Regions from separate parts of the Streptomyces sp. NPDC088707 genome, predicted to be linked through region 2. Evidence: riboswitches for the same ligand, from Rfam matches in the RefSeq annotation. Region 2 holds a riboswitch; the other holds the start of a gene.

Region 1 (8,342 bases), on a different contig from region 2:
TAGGCCTCGACCTCGTCCGCGATCCGGCGGAACTCGGCGAAGTCCAGCTGGCGCGGGTAGGCGGACCAGCCCGCGATGATCACCTTGGGGCGGTGCTCCTTGGCGAGGCGCTCGACCTCGGCCATGTCGACCAGACCGGCCTCGTCCACGTGGTACGCGACCACGTTGAACTGCTTGCCCGAGAAGTTCAGGCGCATGCCGTGGGTCAGGTGACCGCCGTGCGCCAGGTCCAGACCCAGGATCGTGTCGCCGGGCTGGGCGATCGCGAAGAGGGCGGCCTGGTTCGCGGAGGCACCGGAGTGCGGCTGGACGTTGGCGTACTCGGCGCCGAACAGGTCCTTGATCCGGTCGATCGCGATCTGCTCGGCGACGTCGACGTGCTCGCAGCCACCGTAGTAGCGGCGGCCCGGGTAGCCCTCGGCGTACTTGTTGGTGAGGACGGAGCCCTGCGCCTCCATGACGGCGACCGGAGCGAAGTTCTCCGAGGCGATCATCTCGAGCGTGGACTGCTGACGGCGGAGCTCGGCGTCGACGGCGGCGGCGACGTCCGGGTCCAGCTCGTGGAGGGGAGTGTTCAGAAGCGACATGAATCGATCCCTAGGGGTCTCGGTTTAGCCGGCGGTGAAGGCGGCGTACTCGTCGGCGGTGAGCAGGTCCTCCGGCTCGCCCGTGAGCCGTACCTTGAACAGCCAGCCACCCTCGAACGGAGCGGTGTTCACGAGGGACGGGTCGTCCACGACGTCCTGGTTGGCCTCGACGATCTCACCCGTCACCGGGGCGTACAGGTCGCTGACCGACTTGGTGGACTCCAGCTCGCCGCAGGACTCGCCCGCGGTCACCGTGTCGCCGACCGCCGGGAGCTGGGCGTAGACGACGTCACCGAGCGCGTTGGCCGCGAACTCCGTGATGCCGACCGTCGCGACGCCGTCCTCAACGGCCGACAGCCACTCGTGCTCCTTGGTGTAGCGCAGCTGCTGGGGGTTGCTCATGACCTGATTCTCCTGGATCGAGGGAGTGCTGATGAACGTGGGTCTTGCGGGGTGAGACGCGAAGTGAGACGGATACGTCACTTCTGGCGCTTGTAGAACGGCAGCGCGACGACCTCGTAGGGCTCGTGGGTACCGCGGATGTCCACACCTACACCCTGGGTGCCGGGCTCGGCGTGCGCCGCGTCCACGTACGCCATCGCGATCGGCTTTCCGAGGGTCGGCGACGGGGCTCCGGAGGTGACCTCGCCGATCACCACGCCGTCCTTGACGACGGAGAAGCCGGCGCGCGGGACCCGGCGGCCCTCGGCGACCAGACCGACGAGCTTGCGCGGCGGGGCGGACTCGGCGCGCTCGGCGGCCTTCTCCAGGGCCTCACGGCCGACGAAACGGCCGTCGTTGGTCGTCTTCTCGAACTTCACGACCCGGCCGAGGCCCGCGTCGAAGGGGGTCAGCGCGGTGGTCAGCTCGTGGCCGTACAGCGGCATGCCCGCCTCCAGGCGGAGCGTGTCCCGGCAGGACAGGCCGCAGGGGATCAGACCGACCGGCGCGCCGGCCTCGGTCAGCGCCTTCCAGACGCCCTCGGCGTGCTCGGGCTTCAGGAACAGCTCGAAGCCGTCCTCGCCGGTGTAGCCGGTACGGGCGATCAGCGCGGGCACACCGGCGACCGTGCCGGGCAGGCCGGCGTAGTACTTCAGACCGTCCAGGTCGGCGTCGGTGAGCGACTTCAGGATGCCGGGGGACTCCGGGCCCTGGACCGCGATCAGGGCGTACGCGTCGCGGTCGTCCCGCACCTCGGCGTCGAAGCCCGCCGCTCGCTCGGTCAGCGCGTCCAGGACGGTCTGCGCGTTCGAGGCGTTGGCGACGACCATGTACTCCGTCTCGCCGAGGCGGTAGACGATCAGGTCGTCGAGGATGCCGCCGTCCTCCTGGCAGATCATCGTGTAGCGGGCGCGGCCGACGCCCACCGTGGAGATGTTGCCGACCAGGGCGTGGTCGAGGAGCTCCACGGCCTGCGGCCCCGTGACGGTGATCTCCCCCATGTGGGAGAGGTCGAAGAGACCCGCCTTGGTGCGGACGGCGAGGTGCTCGTCCCGCTCGCTGGCGTAGCGGAGCGGCATGTCCCAGCCCGCGAAGTCGGTCATGGTCGCGCCCAGCGAACGATGCAGCGCATCGAGGGCGGTCAGACGGGGGGCAGTGCTCATGGGGTGGCTCCCGGGTCCCAAGGGCGGTTCGGTGACGAAACACATGACGGGCGAGGACGTCCTCCCCATCTGTCATGGAACCTGAGAGGTTCACCGAGAGCATCTCGTCGCCGGGAGACCGGCACCGAGAGTTCGGCTTGCACCTTGGGTGGGGACACGGCAGGGTGTCCCGCTTTTCAGATCTGCCTCATCCACGCGGTACGGGGCCTGAGAGATTCAAGGGAGGGTCTTGCTCCTTCGGCGTCCGGACACGTACGGCGTCCGGAACTCTCCCGCGCGGATTCGAGCGGCCGGTATGCGATTGTGTGGCGACTGTGCGCGCCTGGCGCGCACATCATTGCACGCGAGGTCGGCGCGGCACATCGCTTGTGTCCCATTACCGCTTCTTTACACTTTGTGGGCAAGGGTCTTCCCAGGCCCGGCAGGGGGAGAAGCGATGAGGTTCCAGCACACCGGCGCGTACGCGCCGAGTACCGGCATACCGTCCCAGCGAGCCCGTGCCAGGACCCGCGGCCGCGGGCGGCTCCTGCGCGACCTGCGCGAGCGCGGCGGCCGAGGCCCCCGCGCCCTCACCTTCGCCGCCGGCGACCTGGTGGTGGTCTCCGGGCTGCCCGGCAGCGGCAAGTCCACCCTCATGCGGCGCGCCGCCGAGGGCGCCGGCATCGACTCCCAGGACACCCGGGAGCGCTGGGAGGCCCGGATGCCCCGCCTGCTGCCGTACGCCGTCTACCGCCCGCTGGTCCGGATCGCGCACTACGCGGGGCTGCGCCGCGCCCTGCGGTCCGGCGCCGGAGTGATCGTCCACGACTGCGGCACCCAGTCCTGGGTGCGGGGCTGGCTCGCCCGGGAGGCCCGCCGCCGCGGTCGCTCCCTCCATCTGGTCCTGCTCGACGTCGACCCGGACACCGCCCGTGCGGGCCAGCAGGCCCGCGGCCGGGGCGTCTCGTCGTACGCCTTCGCCCGGCACCGGCGGGCCGTCGGCCGGCTCGTCGCGGCGGCGGAGTCCGGCCGGCTGCCGCACGGCTGCGCCTCCGCCACCCTGCTCGACCGGGACGCGGCGGACACCCTGCGGAAGATCGGCTTCCGCGGGGCGGCCTGAGACGGGCTCCCGCCCCGTCCGCAGGTAGGGGACGAGGTGGGGCGCCGCGATGTGCGCCGGGGCGCCCGACACGCGGCCGCGTCCCCCGCCGGGGGGCCCGGCGCCGGCCGCTGTGACGTACGCCGCTGTCCAGGTGTGCCCGTACCCCTCCTTTTGGCCACGGCGGCGCCGGGGCGGCGTTAGGGTGCTGCCGGGGCGGCCGGTACGGCAGGCCGTGCGAGAAGGGGAAACGGGACCGTGGACGTGACGTGGCCGGGCAACGAGCTCGAAGAGGTCCTTGCCGCCTCCCTCGGCAACCCCGCGGCGGGCGCCCGCCTGGTCGAGGTCCTCGGCCGCAGCCCGGTCTGGGTGCCCCTGCCCAACGGCGGCGGACCCGACAGCCCGAACCTGGACCTCGCCACCATGGAGATCGACGGCGCGGCGTACGTCCCCGTCTTCAGCTCCGAGGAGCAGTTCCTCGCCTGCGTCGGCAGCCACATGTCGTTCACCGTCGCCCCGGCCCGTGACTTCGCCCGCGGTCTGCCCCCGCAGCTCGGCATCGCCGTGAACCCCGGCGGCGTCGTCGGCGTCCCGCTGCCCCCGCCGGCCGTCGCCGAGCTCTGCCGCGTCGGCCGCACCCCGCTGGACGGGCCCGCCACCGGCGGCCGCGTCCGGCTCTTCGAGCCCGACTGGCAGGACGACCCGGTCGACTTCCTCGCCGCCGCGTCCGCCGAGTTCGAGGCCACCGGCGTCGTCACCACCGCCCGCCGGGCGCTCGCCAGCGTCGAGGGCACCGAACCCGCCCTCTTCGTCGGCGTGCAGCTCGCCGCCTGGGACGGCGTCGACCGCAACGCGCCGCTGGACGCCCTCGGCCGCGCCCTCGGCCGCGTCGAATGCGCCTGGCCGGTCAACCTCATCCTGCTCGACATGGCACAGGACCCGGTCGGCGACTGGATGCTGGAGCGGGTGCGCCCCTTCTACCAGCGCGCCGCCGTGTGACGGACGGCCTGTTTAAGCTGAACTTCTCGACAGCAGGACGGACGTCGTCAGGACGGACGCCAGGGACGGACGTCGGAACAGACGTGGTGACGGAAGAGGGGCGGGACCCAGGGTGAGCGCGTCAGGCACCGCGGCGACCGGACAGGTCGAGCACATGCTGCGCCAGGTGGCACCCGGACGCTACGACGCGTACGAGCAGTTGCTGCACGCCCTCGCCGACGGCGAGCTCTGGATGCTGCTCTGGCACGGCTCGCCCGGCTCGTCCGACGCCCAGTACGGGAACATGGAGGTCGACGGCTTCGGCTACGCGCCCTGCGTCACCTCCGCCCAGGAACTCGCCGCCTCGGGCTGGCACCGCGCCCACGAGCTCGTCACCGGCCGGGAGATCGCCCGCGCCCTCTACCCCGACCGCTGGGGCGTCTGGCTGAATCCGCACGCCCCCGGCGGTGGCGTCGGCATCCCCTGGGCCGACCTGCGCCGGATCGCCACCGGCCTCGACCGGATGCCCGCCGGGCCGCTCCGGGTCACCGAGCCCACCCTGGAGATCCCGCAGTTCTACGCCCTGCTCACGCAGAACGCGCACCGCACCCCGGCCGTCCGGGCACTGCGCCGCGGCTGGGTGCAGCCCGCCCTCGGCTCCCCGTACCTCGTCATCGGTCTCGACCTGTACGACACCTCGCAGGCGGCCGTCGACACGGTCCGCGCGATGATGCGCCAGTCCATCGGATCCGTACCCGAGGGGCTGCCCGTCTCGACGGTCGCCCTCTCCGACGCGTACGACCCGGTGGCGCTCTGGCTGCGGGCGAACGGCCGCCCGTTCTACGACCGCGAGGCGCACGCCGGACGCGGATCGGCGCCCGTTCCGGGGTACGGATACCCGCCCCCGGCGCCGTCCGGATACTGAGACGTACCCCTGATCGCCCTCGCCCCACCAGCCTCCGGAGCTCGCTCCGGAGGCTTTCGTTCGCCCCAATTGAGGAGCCCGAACGCCTAGTTGAGGGGACATGTCCGATTGGGGGGAAGAGGACCCGAGATGGTCCGCTCACGTGATCGCGACGTCCGGATAACGGAAGTCGCAGCACCGCATCACGTTTGAGCAAACATTCCTCGTCAGGGCTGGCGGGTGATCACAAGCGCATTGAAGACTCCCCGGAACACCGGGCGTCGGCTCCTTTCGAGCAGGTGCCCAGCAGGTTGTTCCACCGAGCCGCTACCCGCGGCGGGCAAGGGCCGGCTACCGGCGGCCGAGAGGGGTCCTCACCACGATGACGGCACCACTGCACGAGAAGAGTGCGGGCGAGGCGACCGCCACCGTCGATGGCGCGCCCGACGCCCCCGGCACTCCCGACGGCGCCCCCGCCAAGGCGATCGAGGGCCGCTCGCCCTGGCAGATCGCCTGGACCCGCCTCAAGCGCGACAAACTGGCCCTCGCGGGCGCCTTCATCGTCGTCTTCCTCGTCCTCGTCGCGATCTTCGCGCCGGTCATCGTGGGCCTCCTCGGCCACCCGCCGGACGAGTTCCACGAGGACCAGATCGACCCGCTGTTCGGCACCCCGATCGGTTCCTGGGGCGGCGTCAGCTCCGACTTCCTCTTCGGAGTCGAGCCCGTCAACGGCCGCGACGTCTTCAGCCGCATCGTCTACGGTGCCCGGATCTCCCTGCTCGTCGCCTTCCTCGCGGCGGTCTTCGCCGTCGTCCTCGGCACGATCCTCGGCATCATCGCCGGCTACTTCGGCGGCTGGATCGACGCGGCCCTCAGCCGCGTCATGGACGTGATGCTCGCCTTCCCGCAGCTGCTCTTCACGATCGCCCTGGTCTCCGTCCTGCCGAACCAGCTCCTCGGCCTCGACGGCTCAGGCGTCCGCATCGCCGCCCTGGTGCTCGTCATCGGCTTCTTCGGCTGGCCGTACGTGGGCCGCATCGTCCGCGGCCAGACCCTCTCGCTGCGCAACCGCGAGTACGTCGAGGCCGCCCAGAGCCTCGGAGCCGGCCGCCTCTACATCCTGCGCCGCGAGCTGCTGCCGAACCTGATCGCCCCGATCACGGTCTACGCGACCCTCATGATCCCCACCAACATCCTCACCGAAGCGGCGCTCAGCTTCCTCGGTGCCGGTGTGAAGCCGCCCACGGCCTCCTGGGGACAGATGCTGTCGACGGCCATCACCACCTACGAGTCGGATCCGCTGTTCATGGTGATCCCCGGCTTCGCGATCTTCATCACCGTTCTGGCGTTCAACCTCTTCGGCGACGGCGTGCGTGACGCGCTCGACCCGAAGGGCTCCCGCTGACCGTTCGCCGACGACCCGCACGACCCGCCCCTGCCGCTGGCGACAGGAGGCTGAACCCCAATCGGCGGACCGCCGTACGGCCGCCACTATCCCGGAGGTTGCTGGACCCATGCTGAAGAGCTCTCAGCGCAGAATCGCCGCGGGCGCGCTGCTCGCGGCGGCCACGATGGTCGTCACCACCGCATGCGGTGGCGGCACCGGCGACAGCGGCGACAAGGGCAAGGGCGGTGCGCCCGGCTTCAACGCCGGTGTGAACAAGGTCGCCAACGCCTCCGACAAGAAGGGCGGCGAGCTGAAGTTCATCGGCTCGCAGGAGGCCGACTCGTGGGACCCGCAGCGCGGCTACTACGGCTTCGTGTGGGACTTCGCGCGCTACTACACGCGTCAGCTGGTCACCTTCAAGGCCGAGCCGGGCGCCGCCTCCACCGAGCTCGTCCCGGACCTCGCCACCGACGCCGGCAAGGTCTCGGCCGACGGCCTCACCTACACCTTCACGCTGAAGGACGGGGTGACCTGGGAGGACGGCAAGCCGATCACCTCCAAGGACATCAAGTACGGCATCGAGCGCATCTGGGCCCAGGACGTCATCTCCGGCGGCCCGATCTACCTCCAGCAGGTCCTCGACCCCAAGGGCGAGTACAAGGGTCCCTACAAGGACACCTCCGCGGACAAGCTCGGCCTCAAGGCGATCGAGACCCCGGACGACAAGACCATCATCTTCAAGCTGCCGGTCGCCAACGGTGACTTCCTGCAGATGCTGGCCATGCCCGCCGCCTCCCCGGTCCGCCAGGACAAGGACACCAAGGCCAAGTACGGCCTGAAGCCCTTCTCCTCCGGCCCGTACAAGTGGCAGTCGTACACCCCGAACAAGTCCATCAAGCTCGTCCGCAACGACAAGTGGGACGCCAAGACGGACACCGTCCGCAAGGCCCTCCCGGACAGCGTCAGCGTCACGTTCACCACGAACGCCGACGACATGGACAACCGCCTCGTCGAGGGCGAGTACGACCTCGACATCAACGCCACGGGCGTCGGCGCCTCCGCCCGCCAGAAGGTGCTCCAGCAGCACAAGGGCAACGTCGACAACCCGCAGACGGGCTTCATCCGCTACGCGGTCTTCCCGCAGACGGTGATCCCCAACATCGACTGCCGCAAGGCCATCATCTACGCGGCCGACTCCAAGTCCCTCCAGACCGCCCGTGGCGGCCCGCAGGCCGGTGGCGACATCGCCTCCAACATGCTGCCGCCGGCGATCAAGGGTGCCGACCCGAAGGCCGACCCGTACGGCAAGCTCGGTGGCGCCCCGGACCTGGCCAAGGCCAAGGACGCGCTCAAGAAGTGCGGCAAGCCGAACGGCTTCAAGACCACGATCGCGGTCCGCAACAACAAGAAGATCGAGATCGCGACCGCCGAGTCCCTCCAGCAGTCGCTGAAGGCCGTCGGCATCGAGGCCGAGATCGACCAGTTCGACGGCGCCCAGACGTCCGGCATCATCGGTTCGCCGAAGGTCGTCAAGGACAAGGGCTACGGCATCATCATCATGGGCTGGGGCGCCGACTTCCCGTCGGGCCAGGGCTTCCTCCAGCCGCTGGTCGACGGCCGCTTCATCCTGCAGAGCGGCAACAACAACTTCTCCGAGCTGAACGACAAGGCCGTCAACGGCCTCTTCGACCAGGCCCTGAAGGAGACCGACCCGGTCAAGGCCGGCGAGCTCTACAAGCAGATCAACACGAAGGTGTCGGAGGCCGCGGTCTACCTGCCCTTCACCCACGAGAAGAACATCATC
Region 2 (8,342 bases):
GCCCCTCCTGGGCTCGGCGGCGCCCGCCTGATCCACCGCACGAGCGTCCGCCCCGTGACCCGCCGGAGTCACGGGGCGCACTGCTGTCCGACGACCCGGCCCGAACGCGTCGTCCGAACACCCCTCCCGGACGGACTAGCCCACTGGGACCACTCCGAACCACCCAAAGAGACGGTGCAGTTGACCTGAACCGCCCCTGCGGGTGATGCGTCTTCCCAGGAAAGGACGAGCTGCCGCGAAATCCCTGCGGAAGACCGTCCATGGGGCAAGACTGGGACCGGAACCGAACCGACCGACGGGGGCGGCGATGAGCGCGAAGAGCCGCAGGACATCCACTACGACGCAGCGAAAGAACCCACCCATGTGCCAGCACCAGCCTGCCTGTCCCACCGCCGACTCCGCCGACCGTGAGGCGGCCCGACTGATGGCACACCACCCGGAGCAGGGCTGGAGCCTGCTGTGCAACGGTGTCCTGCTCTTCGAGGACACCGGCGAACTGCTGCCGGACGGGCAGATCATCGCCCCGCACCGGCCGTGGTCGGCGGGCCAGGTGACGACCGCCGCCTGACGGCACGCGCAACGCCGAGGGCCGGCCCGGAGACGTTCTCCGAACCGGCCCTCGTATGCACGCTCGGCCGTCGTGCGCGGCCGACGTCATGCTCAGTTGTCGTACTCGTCCAGCGGCGGGCAGGAGCAGACCAGGTTCCGGTCGCCGAAGGCACCGTCGATGCGGCGCACCGGCGGCCAGTACTTGTCGGCGGCCGAGACACCGGCCGGGAAGACGGCCTCGTCCCGCGTGTACGCGTGGTTCCACTCGCCGCCCAGCGCGGCCGCGGTGTGCGGGGCGTTGCGCAGCGGGTTGTCGTCGGCGGGCCACTGGCCCGAGGAGACCTTCTCGATCTCGGCGCGGATCGCGATCATGGTGTCGCAGAAGCGGTCGAGCTCGGTCAGGTCCTCGGACTCGGTCGGCTCGATCATCAGCGTGCCGGCCACCGGGAACGACATCGTCGGCGCGTGGAAGCCGTAGTCGATCAGGCGCTTGGCGATGTCGTCGACCGTGACGCCCGTCGCCTTGGACAGCGGGCGGAGGTCCACGATGCACTCGTGGGCGACCAGACCGGCCGGGCCGGTGTAGAGCACCGGGAAGTGCGGCTCGAGGCGCTTGGCGATGTAGTTCGCCGCGAGGACGGCGACCTGCGTGGCGCGCTTGAGGCCCTCGCCGCCCATGAGGCGCACGTACGACCACGAGATCGGCAGGATGCCCGCAGAGCCCCACGGGGCGGCCGAGATCGGGCCGACGCCGGTCTCCGGGCCCGCGGCGGGCTGGAGCGGGTGGTTCGGCAGGTACGGGGCGAGGTGCGCGCGCACACCGACCGGGCCGACACCCGGGCCGCCGCCGCCGTGCGGGATGCAGAAGGTCTTGTGCAGGTTCAGGTGCGAGACGTCGCCACCGAAGTGCCCCGGCTTGGCGAGACCGACGAGCGCGTTCAGGTTGGCGCCGTCGACGTACACCTGGCCGCCGGCCTCGTGGACCTCGGCGCAGATGTCGGCGACGTGCTCCTCGAAGACGCCGTGCGTCGACGGGTAGGTGATCATCAGCACGGACAGCTCGTCGCGGTACTGCTCGATCTTGGCGCGCAGGTCCGCGACGTCGACCTCGCCGTCGTCGGCGGTCTTGACGACGACGACCTTCATGCCGGCCATCACCGCGGAGGCGGCGTTGGTGCCGTGCGCGGAGGACGGGATGAGGCAGACGGTGCGCTGCTCGTCACCGTTGGCGCGGTGGTAGGCGCGGACGGCGAGAAGGCCGGCCAGCTCGCCCTGAGAACCGGCGTTCGGCTGGATCGACACCTTGTCGTAGCCGGTGACCTCGGCGAGACGCTCCTCGAGCTCGGTGATGAGCGTGAGGTAGCCCTGCGCCTGCTCGACCGGGGCGAAGGGGTGCATCTGACCGAACTCGGGCCAGGTCACCGACTCCATCTCGGTCGTCGCGTTCAGCTTCATCGTGCAGGAGCCGAGCGGGATCATGCCGCGGTCGAGCGCGTAGTCGCGGTCGGCGAGCTTGCGCAGGTAGCGCAGCATCGAGGTCTCGGAGCGGTGCGCGTGGAAGACCGGGTGGGTCATGTACGCGTCGGAGCGCAGCAGCCCGGCGGGCAGCGTGTCCTCGGTGGTGGCGTCCAGGGCCTCGACGTCGGCGGTCACGCCGAAGGCACCCCACACGGCGGCCAGCTGGGCGCGCCCGGTGGTCTCGTCGCACGACATGGACACGTGGTCCGCGTCGAGGCGGTAGAGGTTCACACCGGCCTCACGGGCGGCGGCGACGACCTCGTCGGCCTTGCCGGGAACCCGGGCGGTGAGGGTGTCGAAGAAGGCGCCCTGGGTGAGTTCCACGCCCCCGGCGGTGAGGCCGGCGGCCAGGATCGCGGCGTACCGGTGGGTGCGGCGCGCGATGCCCTGGAGGCCCTCGGGACCGTGGTAGACGGCGTACATGCCGGCCATGACGGCGAGCAGCACCTGAGCGGTACAGATGTTGCTGGTGGCCTTCTCGCGGCGGATGTGCTGCTCGCGGGTCTGCAGGGCCAGGCGGTACGCGCGGTTCCCGTCGGCGTCGACGGAGACACCCACGAGACGGCCGGGCAGCGAACGGGCGTGCTTGTCCTGGACGGCCATGTAACCGGCGTGGGGACCGCCGAAGCCCATCGGGACGCCGAAGCGCTGCGTCGTGCCGACGGCGATGTCGGCCCCGAGCTCACCGGGCGAGGTGAGCAGGGTGAGCGCGAGCAGGTCGGCGGCGACGGTGACGATCGCACCGAGCTCGTGCGCGGCGTCGATCAGCGGCTTGATGTCCCGCACGGCACCGGAGGCGCCGGGGTACTGGATGAGCACACCGAAGACACCGCGCTCGGCGACCTCGGCGGGGATCCCCGCGCTCAGGTCGGCGACGACGACCTCGACGCCGGTGGGCTCGGCGCGGGTCTCGATGACGGCGATCGTCTGCGGCAGGGCGTCGGCGTCGATGAGGAAGACACCGTTCTTGACCTTGCCGACGCGCCGGGAGAGCGCCATGGCCTCGGCGGCGGCGGTGCCCTCGTCGAGCAGCGAGGCACCGGAGGTGGGCAGCCCGGTCAGGTCGGCGACGACGGTCTGGAAGTTCAGCAGGGCCTCGAGGCGCCCCTGAGAGATCTCCGGCTGGTACGGGGTGTACGCCGTGTACCAGGCGGGGTTCTCCATCACGTTCCGGAGGATCACCGGCGGCGTGAAGGTCCCGTAGTAGCCGAGACCGATCATGGGCGCGAGGACCTGGTTGCGGTCGGCGAGCGTGCGCAGCTCGGCGAGCACCTCGGCCTCCGTGCGCGCGGCCGGCAGGCCCAGCGCCTCGGTGTTCTTGATGACGTCCGGCACCGCGGCGGCCGTGAGCTCGTCGAGGGAGCCGTAACCGACCTGGGCGAGCATCTTGGCGCGCGCCTCGGCGTCGGGCCCGATGTGCCGCTGCTCGAACGGGATGCCCTGTTCGAGTTCGGAGAGCGGAATGCGGTTGGCGGTCATGTACGGAGGCCTCCTGGTCGTCACGACCTGCGAGGGGCACCACGGCGCGGGTACCCGGACGGCCTCCCCCTCTGTCATCTCAACCTGAGAGTTTCACCGGCACGCCTCAGGGCACGCCGGCTTTCACCGTCGGTGAGAGCGCATGCCGTCGGACACCGCTCTGCTTTCCAGAGTGACCTCGTCCGCGCGGTACAGGGGCCTGAGAGATTCCGGGGAGGATTTGCTCCTTCGGCGCCCACCGGAAGGTTTCTCCGGGGGACTCTCCCGCACGGGGTCGACAGCCACAGCCAGCCTACCAGCGCGGTTGCGGCTTCCATCGCTCAAGTGGCCGACATCCCAGTTGTGCACTTTCGTAGGGGTGTAGAGCAGTTGCGACCAGTTGGAGGGACCGTGCAGACCGATATCGATCCGCGCAGCCTGATCGGCCGCAAGGCGTACGACCGGAACGGACACAAGATCGGAACCGTGGACGAGGTGTACCTGGACGACGCGACCGGCATCCCGGAGTGGGCAGCGGTCCGCACGGGTCTGTTCAGCCGGGACGCCTTCGTCCCCCTGGAGCCGAGCGAACTCATCGACAACGGACTCCACATCCCGTACGAGCGCGCCCTGATCAAGGACGCCCCCGACTTCGGCGTGGGCCGCCACCTCTCCCCGGAACAGGAGCTCCAGCTCTACCGCCACTACAGCCTGGCGCTCCCTCCGCCCCCCACGGACACCCCGGACACAGACTTCGGCCACCTGGCAGGCCAGTAGCCCACCGGGCAGGGGGCCGCCGGCCGCGGCGTGTCAGGAGGGCGGCCCGCCGAGGCGAGAGCCCTTCGGCCGACCCGACGGGTCCACCACCGGACAGGGGTCGGGGAAGTCCATCGGTCCGGCCGCAGGCGGGCGGCCCCGGCCGCCCGCCTGCGGCCGGCCGGGGCCGCCCGTCGCATCGTGGCCGCCCTCGACTCAGCCGCAGCCGACGACGGCGCTCCCACCCCACGGGAAACCGGCACCTCCGCCCGCCCAGCAGCACGCGCGGTCGGTGGGAGCACCCGCACCTCCGCCACCGCTCGCACGGGTGGTACGGGCGGGAACCCACGCCCGGCCGCAGGCCGCACACGCCCCAAGCCCGCCCCCAAGCCCGCCCCAGCCCACCCGCGGTCACCGCCACCGGCCACCGGCACCACGGGACCCGCCCCTCACCCCCGCCCCACCAGCGGCAACGCCTCCCCCGGCTCCAGCTCCGGGTCGTCCACCGCAAAGGTCCGCACCCGCCCCGGCTCCGACCCCGGCTCCTCGAACCGCACCGTCACGCGCCCGACCCCACTCCCCTGCACCCACCCCGCGCCGTACACGGCATGCCGCACGTCATGCCCGGGCGCCCAGCGCCGCTCCACGGGCTCAGCCTCAGGCTCAACAGGGGCCACAGCCGACACAGCCGACACTCCGGTCACGGCCGCAGCCACATCACCCCCCGCCCCGTCGACCGAAGGGGAACCCGAAGCCGAAGCCGACGCGGCAACCGACGCCGCAGCCCCCTCCGCCGCCGCCTCCGCCGCCTCCGCCGCCTCCGCCTGAGCGAACAGATCCTCCTGCGTATAGTCCGCGAGCCCGCTCACGCCGACCCCCAGCAACCGCACGCCCCCGGTCGTGTCCACCGCCTCGAGCAGCCGCCCCGCCGCCTCCCGTACCACCCCGGGATCGTCCGTCGGTCCCCGGAGCGTCTCGGAGCGCGTGAGCGTCGAGAAGTCGAAGCGCCGCACCTTCAGGACGATCGTCCGCCCGGAGTGCCCGGAGGCCCGCAGCCTCGCCACACACCGCTCCGCGAGTCGCTCGACCTCGGACCTGATCCGGACCCGGTCGTGCAGGTCGACGTCGAACGTGTCCTCGACCGAGACCGATTTGGCGTCCCGCTCGGCCACCACGGGCCGATCGTCGTACCCCTGGGCCATCAGGTACAGCGAGGCCCCGTGCGCCCGTCCCAGGAGCCGTACGAGCTCGTCCTCGCCCGCTTCCGCGAGGTCGGACACGGTGGTCATCCCGGCCCGCCGGAGGTGCTCCCCGGTCGCCGGCCCGACGCCGGGCAGGATCCGGACCGAACGCGGCGCGAGAAGCTCCCGCTCCGTCCCCGGTTCGATCAGCACGAGGCCGTCGGGCTTCGCCTCCTCGGAGGCGATCTTCGCGATCATCTTGGATCCGGCGAGCCCCACGGACCCCGTGAGCCCCGTCGTCGCCAGGATGTCGACCCGCAGCCGCTCACCGGCCGCACGCGCGCTCGCGCTGTCGTCGGCCACGCCCCCCGCCTCGAGATCCACGAAGGCCTCGTCGAGGCTGAGCGGCTCCACGAGCGGGGAGAGCCGTCCGAGCAGCTCCATGACCTGCTCGCTGATCGAGCGGTAGAACGAGAAGCGGGGCACGAGATAGGCCGCGTTCGGCGCGAGCCGCCGCGCCTGGCCCATGGGCATGGCCGAGTGGACTCCGAAGCGGCGCGCCTCGTACGAGGCGGTGGCGACCACACCCCGTGGCCCGAGGCCTCCGACGACCACGGGCTTTCCGCGCAGGCTGGGCTTCGACGCCTGCTCGGCGGCGGCGAAGAAGGCATCCATGTCGAGATGGAGGATGGTGGGCGCGGCTCTCACACGTCCGATGCTGCCTCACACCACTGACAACGGGCCGCACGACGCAAGCCTGCCGGCGACGACGCGACACCAAAGCGCCACCAAGGCGGCAACCCCTCAGCCGGAGCCGGAGCCGCCCTCAGACCACCCGGCCCCACCCCTCAGGCCACCCGGTCCCGCCCTCAGACCGCCCGGTCCCGCCGCCTCCGCGCCAGCTCGTCCCCAGGGTTGTGCCCCACGAGCGTCTCGCCCGTGTCGACCCGCTCCCCGTGCAGCTGCGAGAGCGCCGCCTCGACGTCCCGCCACACCACGCCGACCGCGATGCCGAAGACGCCCTGCCCGCCCTGGAGCAGATCGACGACCTCGTCCGGCGAGGAGCACTCGTACACCGTGGCCCCGTCGCTCATGAGCGTCATCCGCTCCAGGTCGCGGAAGCCCCGCGCGCGCAGGTGCTGCACCGCGGCCCGGATGTTCTGGAGGGCGACCCCGGTGTCGAGGAAGCGCTTGACGATCTTCAGCACGACGACGTCGCGGAAGCTGTAGAGCCGCTGGGTCCCCGACCCGTACGCGGGCCGCACGCTCGGCTCCACGAGCCCCGTACGCGCCCAGTAGTCCAGTTGGCGATAGGTGATCCCGGCCGCCGCGCAGGCCGTGGGACCGCGATAGCCCACCGTCTCGCCCGCCACGCCGGAACCGGCACCGGAAGCGCCCCCGGGTCCCGCGGCTGCGCCACCCCCCGCACCGGCGTCCGTGCCCGATCCCGTACCGAAGTCGCCCACACTGCCGTGAAGCGGATACGGACCGCTCTCTCCGGACACGCGTCCGAGCGAGCTCCCTGCCGTACCGTCCGCGCTGCTCATCACGCCGACCCTCCGTCCTTGACCTGCCCACACGAAGGTAGGCAGTCACTCGGGGTGCGTCAACGATCGCCACACTCGGCACGCCGAGTGATAATCACCCTGAGAGTGGTTTCGCGTCTCTCTCGCCGGGGAAAGGCTACTCGAATGCTCTGACAGCACCCCGCGAACGGCCTTCGGCCGCGCCGCTTCGGCTCACTGACTGTTGGTCCCGAAATCCTCCGGTGAGATCTGGTCGAGGAACTCGCGGAACTTCTCCACCTCGTCCTCCTGCTCGTCCGGAATCGCGATGCCGGCGTCGTCCAGCACACCGTCACTGCCGTAGATCGGCGTTCCGGTCCGGAGGGCCAGGGCTATCGCGTCCGAAGGCCGCGCGCTCACCTCGACGCCGCTGGCGAAGACCAGCTCGGCGTAGAAGACCCCGTCACGCAGATCCGTGATGCGGACTTCGGTGAGCTCCTGTCCCACGGCCTCCAGCACGTCCTTGAACAGGTCGTGCGTCAGCGGCCGCGGAGGGGCCATCCCCTGCTGGGCGAAGGCGATCGCGGTCGCCTCACCCGGTCCGATCCAGATGGGGAGGTACCGATCGCCTCCCACTTCACGCAGGAGCACGATCGGCTGGTTGGAGGGCATTTCCACCCGGACACCCACAACGTCGAGCTCGTTCACACAGCAACCCTAGGACGTGCGCGGCCGGTTTGGATAGTCGGGCCCTCCCAAGCCCGCCCCCGAGACGCCTCGAACCCGGCGCGAACCGGGCACGAATCCGATAGGAACGCGGGTACGAACCCGGCAGGAACCGGGCGCGAGCCGGTCCCGAACGCCCCTCACGAGCTCATTGCAGCCGAATCCCGAGCGCGGTCTGAACGAGTGCGGCGTGCAACCGCACCGACTGCGCGGCGAGCTCCTGCGCGGTGGCCTCCGCATGGGCTCTGGTCTGCGGGTTGCGATGCCGGCGCAGCGGCGCGACGACCTGCTCGATCAGTCCGGCCTCGCGGTCCGCGGCGGCCTTGACGGCCCTCAGGTGCCGGGGTTCGAGTCCGAAGCGCCCCAGATCCGCGACGAGCCGCGCGACGGTCACGGTCTCGGGGTCGTACCCGCCGCCGTCCGTCTCGGAGATCAGACCGTACGACTCCCACTCGAGGAGCTCCGCCTCGGTGACCTCGGCCGCGGCCAGCAGCTCGGCCCGCCCGATCCGCGCGGCGGTGGGAGGCTCGGCGTCCTGCTCCCAGGCCCCTTCGAGCAGGTCCCGTCGACGCCCGGGGGCCGGGAGCTTGATCTGCTCTCCCCTGGCGAGGGCGTCCAGGTGCTCACGGATGACCTTCAGCGGAAGGTA

Evidence for each region. Region 2 has a riboswitch for glycine ahead of gcvP (aminomethyl-transferring glycine dehydrogenase). Riboswitches for the same ligand answer to the same signal wherever they lie in the genome.
Region 1: another riboswitch for glycine. It lies ahead of gcvT (glycine cleavage system aminomethyltransferase GcvT); the one in region 2 lies ahead of gcvP (aminomethyl-transferring glycine dehydrogenase).

The regions. Positions count from the first base shown of each region.
Region 1 is NZ_JBIVLV010000008.1:62,532-70,873, reverse strand. It holds gene glyA (serine hydroxymethyltransferase) at 1-587, opposite strand, end outside; gene gcvH (glycine cleavage system protein GcvH) at 612-989, opposite strand; gene gcvT (glycine cleavage system aminomethyltransferase GcvT) at 1,067-2,191, opposite strand; glycine riboswitch at 2,378-2,476, opposite strand; gene ACIP84_RS23915 (AAA family ATPase) at 2,628-3,290, shown strand; gene ACIP84_RS23910 (enhanced serine sensitivity protein SseB) at 3,528-4,268, shown strand; gene ACIP84_RS23905 (enhanced serine sensitivity protein SseB C-terminal domain-containing protein) at 4,381-5,172, shown strand; gene ACIP84_RS23900 (ABC transporter permease) at 5,534-6,556, shown strand; gene ACIP84_RS23895 (ABC transporter substrate-binding protein) at 6,666-8,342, shown strand, end outside.
Region 2 is NZ_JBIVLV010000002.1:7,282-15,623, reverse strand. It holds gene ACIP84_RS07465 (hypothetical protein) at 1-31, shown strand, start outside; gene ACIP84_RS07460 (DUF5999 family protein) at 362-568, shown strand; gene gcvP (aminomethyl-transferring glycine dehydrogenase) at 661-3,546, opposite strand; glycine riboswitch at 3,724-3,823, opposite strand; gene ACIP84_RS07450 (PRC-barrel domain-containing protein) at 3,937-4,302, shown strand; gene ACIP84_RS07445 (DNA polymerase IV) at 4,731-6,170, opposite strand; gene ACIP84_RS07440 (MerR family transcriptional regulator) at 6,332-7,009, opposite strand; gene ACIP84_RS07435 (bifunctional nuclease family protein) at 7,202-7,675, opposite strand; gene ACIP84_RS07430 (MerR family transcriptional regulator) at 7,842-8,342, opposite strand, start outside.